4 regions of the Streptomyces sp. OZ13 genome follow, and region 1 is predicted to be linked to each of the others. Evidence: riboswitches for the same ligand, from Rfam matches in the RefSeq annotation. Region 1 holds a riboswitch; each other region holds the start of a gene.
What was found. Region 1 has a riboswitch for cyclic di-AMP ahead of ACTMTU_RS13655 (NlpC/P60 family protein). Riboswitches for the same ligand answer to the same signal wherever they lie in the genome.
Positions count from the first base shown of each region.

Region 1 (3,533 bases):
GCGCTCTCCACCCGTTCCCTGGCGCCGTTGTGCTTCTCGGTGGCGACCTCCGCCTCCTGGTACAGCTTGTCCACCTCGGCCTGGATCTGCGCGGGGGTGAGGACCGGTTCCGCGTGTCCCGTGCCGTCGAACGCGGTCGTGGCCGCCGCGCCCGCCAGAGCGAGCGTGACCGCGGTACGGGCGGCGGGTCCGTCGAGCCGGCGTCCACGGGGCTTTCGGTGTTCCCGGTGTGCTGCCACGAGGGCTTCCACGTCCTTCCGTCGTCCCTGCCGCCGCACCTGCGTCCTGCGGCGGCCGCACGGGGAAGCGGTCCGCCGCAGGACCTTCCGGCGGTGGCGGCCGAGTGCCGTCCGGCTGTACGACGGCTCGCGGGGAGTCGGCCACCTGAGGGAGGACGCTAGGCCCCGTGTCGACGGGGGCGGGACACAACGACCGTAAATCTCCGAAAATGGGCGTCCGGCAGCCATTGATGAACGTCCGGACGTCGTCGCGGACGCGCATCGGTCGGTCCCCCGACCGATGCCGCGGACAGGGCCACCTGCCCGGCCGACGGTGGTATGGGCCGGGCTAGGCTCCGGGCCATGGACGTACTCATCAATGTCTTCGTCGCACTGCACATCATCGGCATCGCCTCGCTGCTGGGCGGGTTCCTGACCCAGATGAAGGCGATGGGCGAGGGCACCGCCCGCTTCGGTCCCGCGATGCTGCACGGTGCGCTGACCATGCTGGTCACCGGTGTGGCCCTGGTGGGTCTGAACCAGGCGGACGACCAGACGGTCAACAACCTCAAGATCGGCATCAAGCTGGCGGTGCTGGTCGTGATCCTCGGCCTCGTGTACGTCAAGAGGGACGAGGAGCAGGTCGACAAGGCGCTCTTCGGCGCGGTGGGCGGCTTGACCGTCGCCAACATCTTCATCGCCACGCTCTGGACCTGACCCGCGCGCGGACATGACGGTGCCCGGACGGCTCGGCCGCCCGGGCACTGGTGCGTCCGGCCTCGTGCCGGTCCCGCCGGGCCTCAGGCGGGGCGGACGCTGCCGTAGATCGGCATGTAGTAGATGGACTCCTCGCGGACGTTCGTGCCCGGCTTGGGCGCGTGGATCATCTTGCCGTCGCCGATGTAGATGCCGACGTGGCTGATGTCGTCGTAGAAGAAGACCAGGTCGCCGGGGAGCAGGTCGGCCGTCTCGACACGGGTGCCGACCTTCACCTGGTCCCAGGTGGTGCGCGGCAGGTCCACCTCCGCCGCCTTCCACGCGGCCGCGGTGAGGCCGGAGCAGTCGTACGAGCTCGGGCCCGTCGCGCCCCAGACGTAGGGCTTGCCGATCTGGGCACGGGCGAACGCGAGGACCTTGTCGGCCTTGGCCGCGTACGTGCCGTCGTCGGTGCCGGTGCCGGTCCCCGGGTCGGTGGTGCCTGTTTCCGGGGTGGTCTCGCGCTCCTGCTGCTGCCGCTCGGCCTCCGCCCGGGCCGCCGCCTCCGCCTTCGCCTTGGCCTCGGCCTTGCGACGCGCCTCCTCCTCCTTCTCCCGCTCGATCGCGGCGAGGCGTGCCTTCTCCTCCGCCGTCAGTTCGGAGAGCAGGGCGCGTGCCTCCGCGAGCTTCGTCTGCACCGTCTGCTTGCTGGTGCGCAGGGCCTCCTGGGAGTCCGTGAGGGACTCGAGGCGCTTGGTGGCCTCCGCGCGCTGCTTCGCGGCCGCGGCCCGTTCGGTCTCGTACTCGCTGACGGCCCTGCGCTGCTGGTCCGTCATCCGGTCCATCAGCTGGGTCTGGTCGAAGTACGCCTGGGGGCTGTCCGCGAACATCAGCGCGGCGGTGGGGGTGACGGAACCGGTGCGGTACTGCGCTGCCGCGTAGTTGCCGAGGGCGCGGCGGGACTCGTTCAGCTTCTCCGTGCGATCGGCCGCCTCGTCGAGCAGCCGGTCGACCTCCTGGCGCTTCTCCGCCGTGGCTTCCTTCGCCTTGTTGAACTCCTGCGTCGCGCTGCCGGCCTGCCGGTACAGGTCGTCGACCTTCTTCTGCACCTCTTCGATGCTGGGCTTCGGGTCGGACGGCGCGGCGGTGGCGCTCTGTGTGGAGAGCAGCGTCACACCGGCGAGGGCGGCCGTGGTGAATCCGACGGCGGTGGACGGTTTTGCGGTACGGCTGCGGGGCTTGCGATGCGACGCCAAGGCCGGCATCTCCTTCTTCCGTGGACCGCCTACCGGGTTAGCTGTCGGGTTCGGGCGAACGGAAGACGCCCTACGGACCGAGCGGGGCACGGTCCGATTCACCCCGGTGGTGCTTGGTGGGTCCCCGGTTCCGAACTCCCTCGGGAGAAGCCCGGATTCGGCGCAGGCCGCCCGTTCGGCGTGGTTCGCCGGGAGGGATGCGGGCCGCCTGGTCGAGCACGCTAGCCAACTCGTGCGTCTGCTGTGAAGGTTGATGTTCGATATGTCCGATACATTTTCGTGACCTTTTTCGGGGGCGGGTCGCCGGCCCGGCCGACGGTCGCCCCGCGGATCCGACCTGTCACATACCGTGGCGCCCCCGGTGTCCCGGTGCGGCCACGGTTGTCGGTCCGGCCGCCTAGACTCGTTAAGCGATGAGCAGCCTCTTTGACGACAGCTTCCTGGCGGACCTCCGGCCCGACGCGGACGGGCCCCCGCCGCCGCCCGAGGACCCGGCTCCGGAGCAGCTTCCGGACGACCTCTTCCAGGGCGCCTTCGACGTGCCTCCGGCCCGCGACGGGTACTACCGCGACGGCGCGCCGCGCCCTGTCGTGGACCCCGCCGCCCTGCTCGACGGGCTGAACGAGCAGCAGCGCGCCGCCGTCGTGCACACAGGGTCACCGCTGCTCATCGTCGCCGGCGCCGGCTCCGGCAAGACCAGGGTGCTCACCCATCGCATCGCCCACCTGCTGGGCACGCGCCGGGTCCACCCCGGCCAGATACTGGCGATCACCTTCACCAACAAGGCCGCCGGCGAGATGAAGGAACGCGTCGAGCAGCTGGTGGGCCCGCGCGCCAACGCGATGTGGGTCATGACCTTCCACAGCGCCTGCGTCCGCATCCTGCGCCGCGAGTCCAAGAAGCTGGGCTTCACCTCGTCGTTCTCGATCTACGACGCGGCGGACTCGAAGCGCCTGATGTCGCTGGTCTGCCGTGATCTCGACCTCGACCCGAAGAAGTTCCCGCCGAAGTCCTTCAGCGCCAAGATCTCGAACCTGAAGAACGAGCTGATCGACGAGGAGACCTTCGCCGACCAGGCCGTCGACGGATTCGAGAAGACGCTCGCCGAGGCGTACCGGATGTACCAGGCCCGGCTGCGCGAGGCCAATGCCCTGGACTTCGACGACATCATCATGACCACCGTCCATCTGCTCCAGGCGTTCCCGGACGTCGCGGAGCACTACCAGCGGCGGTTCCGGCACGTCCTCGTCGACGAGTACCAGGACACCAACCACGCTCAGTACACGCTCGTGCGCGAGCTGGTGGGCAAGGGGTACGAGGACCTGGAGCCGGCGGAGCTGTGCGTGGTCGGTGACGCCGACCA
Region 1 is NZ_JBQHCZ010000005.1:40,639-44,171, forward strand. Features, by position in the region: gene ACTMTU_RS13645 (NlpC/P60 family protein) at 1-239, opposite strand, end outside; gene ACTMTU_RS13650 (hypothetical protein) at 582-935, shown strand; gene ACTMTU_RS13655 (NlpC/P60 family protein) at 1,019-2,179, opposite strand; cyclic di-AMP (ydaO/yuaA leader) riboswitch at 2,182-2,343, opposite strand; gene pcrA (DNA helicase PcrA) at 2,584-3,533, shown strand, end outside.

Region 2 (3,533 bases), on a different contig from region 1:
CAGTTCTCCGAGGAGGTCTGGGCCGCGTACGGCGGCACCGCGTACGCGCCGAGCGCCGACCTCGCCAGCCGCTCGCAGCAGATAGCGGTCGCAGAGAAGGTGCTCGCCGCCGAGGGCCCGCAGGCGTGGCCCGCGTGCGGGCCGCTCGCGGGGCTCGTCGACGACGGCACGGACACCGGCGTCGATCCCGGCATCCTGCCGCTGCCGCAGCAGAGCGAAGCGCCGGCCGCTGAGCCGTCCGAGGACGCCTCCGGCACGGACACGCCGGCCGACGCCACGGACAGCGGGACCCTCGAGGACTCTTCCGGCGGTCCGGGCGGGACCGGAGCGCCGGACGGCGCGGACGCGTCCGCGCCGTCCCGTGACGCCGGTGACGCGCCGGACTCCACGGACGGGACCACCACGGCTCCGGATGCTCCCGACGCGTCCGACGGCGTCACGGACGCTGCTCCCTCCGACGAGGCGACGAGCGGCGGCGGCAAGCACCGCGGCGCTCCCGCCGACGACGAGGCGGAAACGGGCAATGCGGAAGAGGGTCGCGAAAGTGGCCGTCATGCCTCACGTGGTGAAAGTTCAGGTCGTAATGGTGTCGACGAGGCAACCCGCCCCGACGCCTACACGGTTCAGCCCGGCGACAACCTGTGCGACATCGCCGCCGAGAAGGACGTGCCCGGCGGTTGGCCGGCGCTCTACGAGGCGAACGAGGAGACCGTCGGGGCCGACCCGGACCTCATCCTGCCCGGTCAGAGCCTCGATCTCGGCCTGAACCGGGTCTAGTTCGCGTAGCGTTTCGCGGGCTTATGTCCGTTGTGTGCGAGTGAGACAAGGGTCTCTTTGCTGCAACTGCGGCAAATCCCCCTGCGAATTCGCCCACTCCGCCCCTCACCTGCGAAAACGGACACTCATAGGTGGCCGGTTCGGGCGATTTCTCCCCGATGTTCGACTTTGAACATCGGGGAGTCGTGTGTCTACCGTCTGAACCGTTCGCCATCGCGGGCACCGTCGACCGATACGCCGAATCCTGCCGTCGGTCGGGGGGAACAGTCGTCGCTCAGAGCGCCGAAGGCAGGAGCGGGGGACCCAGGTAAGTGCCGGGCCCGTGAGCCGAGATCGCGAGAGGCCGACCGTACGTCGAGGTCGGCCGGACCGTGGAGACCGGCGGAACGGAACCGGCTGGGGGTGAAGACCGCGCGTCAGTGACGTGCGGCCGGGCAACTCACAGGCCCGAACCCGACAGCTCACCTCGCAGGCGTCGGTGAGGAGATAGCTCCATGCTGCGTTCTTCCGGCAACGCCAAGCACCGCCGCGCTTCCAGGACGACCCGTATCGCCGCCTTCGTCGGCATCACCGGTGCGGCCGTCGCCGCGCCGCTGCTCGGTGCGGGCACCGCCTCCGCCGCCACCACGGCCGAGTGGGACGCCGTCGCCCAGTGCGAGTCCGGCGGCGACTGGTCCATCAACACCGGCAACGGCTACTACGGCGGCCTGCAGTTCTCCACCTCGACTTGGGCCGCGTACGGCGGCACCGCGTACGCCGCGACCGCCGACCAGGCGTCCAAGTCCCAGCAGATCGAGATAGCCGAGAAGGTCCTGGCCGGCCAGGGCAAGGGCGCCTGGCCGAGCTGTGGCGTCGGCCTGTCCAACGCTGCCAACGACGCCGGCTCCGCCGAGGCCGAGCCCACCGAGCCGGCCCAGGAGCGCGCCGAGGCCCCCACCACGCGCTCCGAGCGCGCCGAGGCCCCGGCGAAGAACGCCGCTGCCGAGGCCAAGTCCTTCAAGAAGGGCGACGGCGAGTACAAGGTCAAGGCCGGCGACACCCTGAGCACCATCGCCGAGGCCGAGAAGGTCAAGGGCGGCTGGGAGAAGCTCTTCGAGCTGAACAAGGACATTGTCGAGGACGCCGACGTGATCCACCCGGGTCAGCAGCTCCACCTGAGCTGACCCACCCCTTCCTCCCACGGTCCGGCGGTCGTGGGAGGCCACCCGTCTTCCGAACGGGATCCGAGCACCCCGGTCCGGCGCACCTTCCCCCGAACGCGCCGGGCCGGGGTTCGGTCCGTCGAGGGCCAGGGCCCGAATGCCGGTTACCCACAGGTAGATACCGCCCTGTTTGCCCCGTCCCAAGGGTCTTGATGCCCTTTTTCGTCCCAGGGGGCGGGCATCGGCCGGCCTTTGCCCCCGAGGCGGTTAGGCTCTTGCCGCAAGGCCAAGCAGACCTCTGCACTTTTTCTCGCGTCACATCCCAGAAGGAGATGCTCGTGCCGTCCATCGACGTCGTCGTAGCCCGGGAAATCCTGGACTCCCGAGGTAACCCCACGGTCGAGGTCGAGGTTGGCCTCGACGACGGCAGCACGGGTCGTGCTGCAGTTCCGTCCGGCGCCTCCACCGGTGCGTTCGAGGCTCTCGAGCTTCGCGACGGTGACCAGAACCGCTACCAGGGCAAGGGTGTCGAGAAGGCCGTCCTCGCCGTCATCGAGCAGATCGGCCCGGAGCTCGTCGGTTACGACGCCACCGAGCAGCGGCTGATCGACCAGGCGATGTTCGACCTGGACGCCACCCCGGACAAGTCCTCCCTCGGCGCCAACGCCATCCTCGGCGTCTCCCTCGCCGTGGCGCACGCCGCCTCCGAGGCCTCGGACCTGCCGCTCTTCCGCTACCTGGGCGGCCCGAACGCGCACCTGCTGCCCGTTCCGATGATGAACATCCTGAACGGCGGCTCGCACGCCGACTCCAACGTGGACATCCAGGAGTTCATGATCGCGCCGATCGGCGCCGAGTCCTTCTCCGAGGCCCTTCGCTGGGGCACCGAGGTCTACCACACCCTCAAGAAGGTCCTGAAGCAGAAGGGCCTGTCCACCGGTCTCGGCGACGAGGGCGGCTTCGCGCCGAACCTCGACTCCAACCGCGCCGCCCTGGACCTCATCCTCGAGGCCATCAAGGAGGCCGGTTACGCCCCGGGCAAGGACATCGCGCTCGCGCTCGACGTCGCCGCGTCCGAGTTCTACAAGGACGGCTCGTACGAGTTCGAGGGCAAGTCCCGCTCGGCCGCCGAGATGACCGAGTACTACGCGGAGCTCGTCGACTCCTACCCGCTGGTCTCCATCGAGGACCCGCTGTTCGAGGACGACTGGGCCGGCTGGCAGGCCATCACCGAGAAGCTCGGCGCCAAGGTGCAGCTCGTCGGCGACGACCTGTTCGTCACCAACCCGGAGCGCCTGGCCCGCGGCATCGAGGAGAACGCCGCGAACGCCCTGCTCGTGAAGGTCAACCAGATCGGTTCGCTGACCGAGACCCTCGACGCCGTCGAGCTCGCCCAGCGCAACGGCTTCAAGTGCATGATGTCCCACCGCTCCGGCGAGACCGAGGACGTCACCATCGCAGACCTGGCCGTCGCCACCAACTGCGGCCAGATCAAGACCGGCGCCCCGGCCCGCTCCGAGCGCGTCGCCAAGTACAACCAGCTGCTGCGCATCGAGGAGATCCTCGACGACGCGGCGGTGTACGCGGGCCGCAGCGCGTTCCCGCGGTTCCGCT
Region 2 is NZ_JBQHCZ010000021.1:34,726-38,258, forward strand. Features, by position in the region: gene ACTMTU_RS32395 (transglycosylase family protein) at 1-777, shown strand, start outside; cyclic di-AMP (ydaO/yuaA leader) riboswitch at 1,130-1,267, shown strand; gene ACTMTU_RS32400 (transglycosylase family protein) at 1,272-1,940, shown strand; gene eno (phosphopyruvate hydratase) at 2,252-3,533, shown strand, end outside.
Region 2: another riboswitch for cyclic di-AMP. It lies ahead of ACTMTU_RS32400 (transglycosylase family protein); the one in region 1 lies ahead of ACTMTU_RS13655 (NlpC/P60 family protein).

Region 3 (3,533 bases), on a different contig from region 1:
TGATCGTCGGCGGGGTGGTCTTCGACGTTCTGACCCCGCCCCGGTTCACCGCCGTACCTCTCTATGCGGCCGCCCCGCTCGTCGCGGCGCCTGTCCTGTCATGGATGGCGACCCTGCTGACCGGGATCGCCGCGGTTCTGGCGCTGAGCGTCCTCCATGCCGTCAACAGAAGCTTCTGGCAGATCACGGTCCTCACCGAGACGACCACGGTGGTCACCGTCGTCGCACTTGCGCTGTTCATCAACATCCTCGTGCGGCGCAGCGGTGAGCGGCTCGCCTCGGCCCGGGTGATCGCCGAGACCGCGCAGCGGGCCGTCCTGCCCGCGCCGGCCGACCGGATCGGCGGTCTGTACATCGCCGCCCGGTACGAGGCGGCGCAGGCGGGCGCGTTCATCGGCGGTGACCTCTTCGCGGTGCAGGACACCCCTCACGGCGTGCGCCTCCTCGTCGGCGATGTGCGGGGCAAAGGGCTGGGGGCGGTGGGGACCGTGGCCGTGCTCATCGGCGCCTTCCGCGAGGCCGCGGAGCAGGAGCACTCGCTGGAGGGCGTGGCGCAGCGGTTGGAGCGGGCGCTCAAGCGGGAAGGCACCAGGCGGGAGGGGCTGGACGCCGTGGAGGGGTTCACCACCGCCGTTCTGGGCGAGATCCCGCGCGGCCGGGCCCTGGTGCGCCTGGTGAACCGGGGGCATCCCGAGCCCTTGGTGCTGCACGCCGACGGCGCTCTGGACGTCCTCGGGCCGGCGCAGGCCGCGCTGCCGCTGGGGATGGGCGACCTGGCGGCGTGGCCGGACCGGGCGGACGAGTACCCGCTGCCCGACGGGGCGACGCTGCTGCTCTACACGGACGGGGTGACGGAGGCGCGGGACGCTCGCGGCGTCTTCTACGACCCGGTGGAACGGCTCGCGGGGCGTCTCTTCCCGGGGCCGGCGGAGCTGCTGGACGCGCTCGTCGACGACGTACGGCGGTACACCGGCGGCGGTTCGAGCGACGACATGGCGCTGCTGGCGGTCGGCAGGCCTGCGGAAGGGCAGCCGGAACGACGCAGGACGGTGCCGGTGGTTCCGCCGGAGCCGGACGGCCGCGGCAGGCCCGCGTGACATCACGGCCCTGATACGGGTGGTGCGCACGCTCCGTAGTCGAAGGGGAGCCGTCCGCATAACATTTGATACACCGTCAGAACTGTGACTGCCTCTGGCGTTTGATCAACTCGCCCGGTTCCGGCCGACTCTGTCCGGGTAAGTCCCGGGCGAAGTCGTTAATGATCACCCGGAACAGCTTGGAATCCGGCCCCGGCGTCTATTAACGTTCGATAACGCAGTGCGGTCGTCCCAGCCGTCGCAGAGGCGGCGCCGTGCGCACGTGCCGAATCCCGTAAGGGAACCGGGGAACCACTAATTGGGGTGAATCGGTCACCCTTTGCCGCTCTGTCCGCGGTCGAGGGCGCCCGTAGGAGACCTTCCTGCTCCGAACCCGTCAGCTAACCCGGTAGGCGAGAAGGAAGGAAAGGAGTACGCCTTCGTGGCGTCCAACATGCCTGCCCCCGAGGCCCGCTTCGCGTCCGAACGTTTCAGTACCGACGCCCCCGAGCGGACTTGGGAGGAGTGGAACCCCACAGAGGACTCCGTCCGCCCCGTGCGCGGCCGGCACCGTGTCATCAAGCAGCGCGGCGGAATCGCCCGCAGCTCCACGGTGCTCGGAGTCGGCGTCATCGCCGCGGTCGGCGCGGGTGGCATAGCCACCGCGCAGGACAAGCCGGCGGTCTCCATCTCCCTTCCCGATTCCATCGCGGACAAGCTTCCCGACGCGAAGTCGCTTCCCGGCGTGGGATCCCTGATCTCCGACTCGGACGACTCCGACGGCGATGTGCACGCCGCGCCGCTCACCGCCGCGACCACGGTCGCCGACAGCGGCGCCGGCCAGGCTCAGGCCGCCGGCTCCGGCGAGGCCCTGCGCGCCCGGATCCTCCAGCAGGCCGAGCAGCAGCAGGCAGAGGCCGACGCCGAGGCGAAGGCGGCCGCGGAGGCGCTTGCCGCCGAGCAGGCGGCGGCCGCAGCCGAGAAGCAGCAGAGCGCGGCCGAGGCCAAGGCCGCCGAGGAGAAGCGCAAGGCGGAGGAGGCCGCGCGTGCGGCGGCGGAGGCGGCGCGTCTCGCCGAGCTCGCCCGCAGCTTCTCCCTTCCGACCTCCTCCTACACGATCACCTCCACCTACGGTGAGTCCGGCGCGATGTGGTCCTCCGGCCAGCACACCGGCCTGGACTTCGCGGCACCGACCGGGACCCCGGTCAAGGCGGTGCACGGCGGCACGGTCAAGTCCGCAGGCTGGTCCGGTTCCTACGGCTACCGCATCGTCCTCGAACTCGAGGACGGCACCGAGGTCCTGTACGCCCACCTCTCCTCGATGACGGCGAGCGCGGGCCAGCAGGTGTCCACCGGCGAGACGATCGGGCGCGTCGGCGCGACCGGTAACGTCACCGGCCCGCACCTGCACCTCGAGGTGCACACCGCCGGCGGCGCGGGCATCGACCCGATGGCGTGGCTGCGCGGCAAGGGCCTCACGCTCTGATCCCTGCCCGGTACGGGTCGCGGTAAGTCCCGTACCGGGCACATCCATGTCTCCGGAGCCCTGGCGCACACCCCCCGACGCCAGGGCTGCCGGAATAGCCGGTACGGGCACGGCCGTTGATCACCGCATGACCTCTCTGCGCACCCTCGGTTCCTCCGGCCTGACCGTCTTCCCGCTCGCTCTCGGCGGCAACGTCTTCGGCTGGACGGCCGACGAGGCGCGGACCTTCGCGGTCCTCGACGCGTACACCGCCGCGGGCGGCAACTTCGTCGACACAGCCGACAGCTACTCCTCGTGGGCCCCCGGGAACGAGGGCGGCGAGTCGGAGACCCTCATCGGCAAGTGGCTCGCGGCCCGCGGCAACCGCTCCGAAGTCGTCGTCGCCACCAAGGTCGGCGCCCACCCCCGCCACAAGGGTCTCTCCGCCACCACGCTCAAGGCGGCTGCGGAGGAGTCGCTCACCCGGCTGGGCACCGACCACATCGACCTCTACTACACCCACTTCGACGACCCGTCCGTGCCCGTCGAGGAGATCATCACCGCCCTCGACCAGCTGGTGAAGGACGGCAAGGTGCGCGCGATCGCCGCCTCCAACATCAGCGCCGAACGGCTCCGGGCGTCCCTGGACTTCTCCGAGCGGGAGGGCCTCGCCCGCTATGTGGCGCTGCAGCCCCACTACAACCTGGTCTCACGCCGCACCTACGAGGGCGAACTCCAGGACACCGCCGCCCGCGCCGGCCTCGCCGCCGTCCCCTACTACGCGCTCGCGTCGGGCTTCCTCACCGGCAAGTACCGGCCCGGCACCACGGTGGACAGTGCCAGGGCCCAAGGAGCCTCCAAGCACCTCGAGTCGGAGCGAGGGCTGAAGGTCCTCGACGTGCTCGACAGGATCGCGCAGGCCCGTGGCGCGGAGATCGCGACCGTCGCACTGGCGTGGCTGGCCGCGCAGCCGACCGTGGCCGCGCCGATCG
Region 3 is NZ_JBQHCZ010000004.1:17,675-21,207, reverse strand. Features, by position in the region: gene ACTMTU_RS10310 (PP2C family protein-serine/threonine phosphatase) at 1-1,097, shown strand, start outside; cyclic di-AMP (ydaO/yuaA leader) riboswitch at 1,351-1,507, shown strand; gene ACTMTU_RS10305 (M23 family metallopeptidase) at 1,519-2,562, shown strand; gene ACTMTU_RS10300 (aldo/keto reductase) at 2,690-3,533, shown strand, end outside.
Region 3: another riboswitch for cyclic di-AMP. It lies ahead of ACTMTU_RS10305 (M23 family metallopeptidase); the one in region 1 lies ahead of ACTMTU_RS13655 (NlpC/P60 family protein).

Region 4 (3,533 bases), on a different contig from region 1:
CGCACAGCCGTTGTGCTCGGCCCGCCGGCGGTGTGTTCGCACCGCACACCGCCGACATCGGCGCGGACACATCAACGCGCCATCGTCCGCCGGAGCCGTCGCCTCCACGGTGGCACACGGCACCTCGGGAGCCGCTCGAGAGCCGCTCGAGCCGGGCGCCCGGCGGCCGTGTCCACGGTTCCGGGGGAGCAGGCCGGTCGCTTCCCGTCCGAGCCCGGTCGCTTCCCGCCGGTGCCGCTCGCGTCGGCCTCCCGGTGCCGCGCGGGCTCCTCCCTGCCGCCCGGCACCCTCATCTCACCGGCGAACAGGACCACGGGCAAGGGCCACGTGCGGGGCGCGTACAAGGCACGTGCGGGCGGGCACGCCGTCTCGGGCGGCACGCGCGGCGCTGCGGCACGTGCGGGGCACGCTCGTTTCGTGCGGCACGTGCGGCACGTGCGGCCGGTTCCGGACACGGCCACGGGCCGGTGCCCGGAACGCCGTGGGGCGTCCCGGGCACCGGCCCGTCAGGTCTGGTCGGCCGGTCGGCCGCCGCGCGGGTCCCGTCAGTAGGGGCCGTTCACGTTGTCGATCGAGCCGTACCGGTCGGCGGCGTAGTTGCACGCGGCGGTGATGTTGGCGACCGGGTCGTACAGGTCGAAGGACGTGCCCTCGACGTGGTAGGCGTCGAAGGTGGGCTGGATGACCTGGAGCAGGCCCTTGGAGGGCGTGCCGTTGACGGCGTTGATGTCCCAGTTGTTGATGGCCAGCGGGTTGCCGGAGGACTCACGCATGATGTTGCGGTGGATGCCTTCGTAGCTTCCCGGGATGCCGTGCTGGGCCATGATGTCCAGCGACTCGCGGATCCAGCCGTCGAGGTTGTTGGCGTAGGCCGGCTTCGCGGGGGCCGCGGCGGCCTGGACCGCCGGGGCGCTCGTGCGCTCGGAGCGGTCCGCGCGGGCGGTGTCGGCGGCGCGCTCGGACGTCTCGGCCTCTTCCGTGGCCTTCGGAGCGGCCTTCTCCTTGGCCTGCGGCTTCGCCTTCGGCTCGGCCTCGGCCTCGGCCTTGGCGCCGATCGTCAGCTGGAGACCGGGGTGAATCAGCGCCGGGTCCGCTCCGACGGCCTTCCGGTTGTCCTTGTAGAGCTGCTTCCAGCCGCCGTTCAGAGAATGCTCTTCGGCGATCTTGTAAAGCGAGTCACCGGCGACCACGGAATACGTGACGGTGCCGGCCTTCTGCGCGACGGCCTGCGCGGCCGCGGCGAAGGTCGTGGCGGGAGCGACGGTCCGCTCCACCACGGCGGGGGCCGCCGCGGGTGCCGCCTGAGCAGCGGTGCCGCCGATGAGCGGCAGGGCGAGCGCGGCGCCGCCCGTGCCGGCTGCGACGAATCCACGGGTCAGCGAACGGGACTTGGGACGACGGTGCTTACCCTTTGCGGGCATGGCGAATTCCTCTCCGTCGCCTGCGAGGTGAGCTGTCGGGTTCGGGCTGGAGATGCCCGGCCGCAGGTGAATGCGGCTTAACCCCGAGCCGTTCCGGATTCCGGTACGGCGACTTACCTGGTTCCCCCGCTCCTGCCGTACGTGAAGTGAGTGCGGTTGCGGATTCCGGACGGCGGCAGGATTCGGCGGTCCACCCGGATTGACGGTGACCGTAAGCGAGAGCGTCCCCGGGAAACAAGTGCCGAATTCCACATCACAATCCGAATGGGGCTTCCTCGCGCGGATTTTCAATTTGTCAGTTCCGCGTCAAAGAACTCAAAGCCCTTACCGGGAAAGGGAAGCACCTCTTCCGGCATCCTCGCCACGGTGACCGGCCGGGTGACCGACATCACGGGCTCCCTGTGCAACCATCCTGACCGCCATAGCCCTACAAGAACGCCAACTCACAACAACAAGGCCCAATTAGACTTAACGAGCAAGACGGTAAAACAAGCCATATAGGACATCCGGTGCCGAACGTGCCCTCCAGAAGGGGCCGATCGGCCACGGGTCCCGGCCGCCACATCCGCCGACCGGGACCCGGGCCTCGCGTCCTCAGCCCCCTGTGGTGCAGGTCTCACCGCCCGAGGTGAAGGCGGCCGGTGCGGTGTTGCGGCCCGACCAGCTGCCGGTGAATCCGAAGGACACCGACGCGCCCGCGGCCACCTTGCCGTTCCAGGAGACGTTCTCGGCCGTCACCTCGGCGCCGCTCTGGCGGTGGGCGGCGTTCCACATCTGGCCGACCGTCTGCCCGTCGGGGAAGCTCCACCGCAGCTGCCAGCCGTCCAGGGCGGCGCTGCCCGAATTGGTCAGCGTGACATCGGCCTGGAAGCCGCCGGACCACTGGTTGGTGATCTTGTAGGCGACCGAGCATCGCGCGTCCCCCGGCGGGTCCGGGTCGGGGTCGGGCCCCGGACCGGGGTCGGTGCCGCCACCGTCCGACGACTCGCCGTACTGGATGCCGCGCCCGTTGGTCGACACGTACACCCGCCCGTAGACCCGCGGGTCGCCGGTGATCGAGGCGCCGGTCCAGCCCCACTGGTGCGCGTCGTCGTTGATCCGCGTCCAGTCGGCGCCGCCGTTCGTGGACCGGAAGATGCCGCGCACCCCGCCGATCTTCGCGCTGACGAAGATCGTCTGGTACGAGGCGCCGGGAGCCGCCTTGCCGAAGCCCACGGCGTCCGCCTGCTCGACCCCCTCGACCTTCCGGAAGGTCACGCCCGAGTCGGTCGAGTGCCACAGTCCGTACGTCCCTGAGGCCGTGCCGCCCGCGAGCCACACGTCGCCCTCCACGCCGGGCACGGCCTTGAAGCGGACGTTGCCCTCCTGCGGCAGACCGCTCGACGCCCTCGCGGTGAACGTGGCGCCGCCGTCCTGCGACACGTAGAAGGTGCCGGCCTTGTACCCGTAGAACTTCTTCGGGTTCTTACGGTCCGACTCCACCGTCGCGCCGGCGGGGATCCCGGTGGACGCCTTCCACGAGCTGCCGTACCCGGTGGTGTGGTGCACGCCGGTGCCGTCCGGGCTCCAGACGAAGCCGCTGCCGTCCGCGGCGGCGGCGACCGTTCCTCCGCCCGTCACGCCGGCAGGCTGCGAGGCCTGGAACCAGTTGGCCCCGTTGTCCGTGGAGAAGCCGATGTGCGGGGCGGCGTCGGCGTTTCCGACCCGTACGACCGTGGCGGGCGCCGCCTCCGCGAAGTCCAGGCTCGTGGTCGACGAGAGGTTCGGGGAGGTGAACATCAGAGGCGGCACGGCGCCGAGGTCGGTGTGCCGGAAGCCGCCGATGTCACCGAGGGCGCTCAGCAGCGGCGCGCCCGACGGCGGGCTCACCAGGTCGTTGACGGCCGTCTCCTCGAGCCCCTTCACCATGGGCGTGATGGTGATCCGTCCGCCGGAGTCCCAGGTCCGCAGGTTCTCCGTGCCGTAGATCGTGGCTCCCGTGCCGTACATCATCCGGTCCGAGTCGAACGGGTCGATCTCCAGGGCCTCCGTCATCCAGCCCAGCTTGGGCGTGACCTCGGGAGGGGAGGGGTTCGCGCCCCAGGAGAGCCAGGGCACGGACGAGATGTCCTG
Region 4 is NZ_JBQHCZ010000008.1:55,017-58,549, reverse strand. Features, by position in the region: gene ACTMTU_RS19510 (transglycosylase SLT domain-containing protein) at 546-1,421, opposite strand; cyclic di-AMP (ydaO/yuaA leader) riboswitch at 1,424-1,584, opposite strand; gene ACTMTU_RS19505 (cellulose binding domain-containing protein) at 2,016-3,533, opposite strand, start outside.
Region 4: another riboswitch for cyclic di-AMP. It lies ahead of ACTMTU_RS19510 (transglycosylase SLT domain-containing protein); the one in region 1 lies ahead of ACTMTU_RS13655 (NlpC/P60 family protein).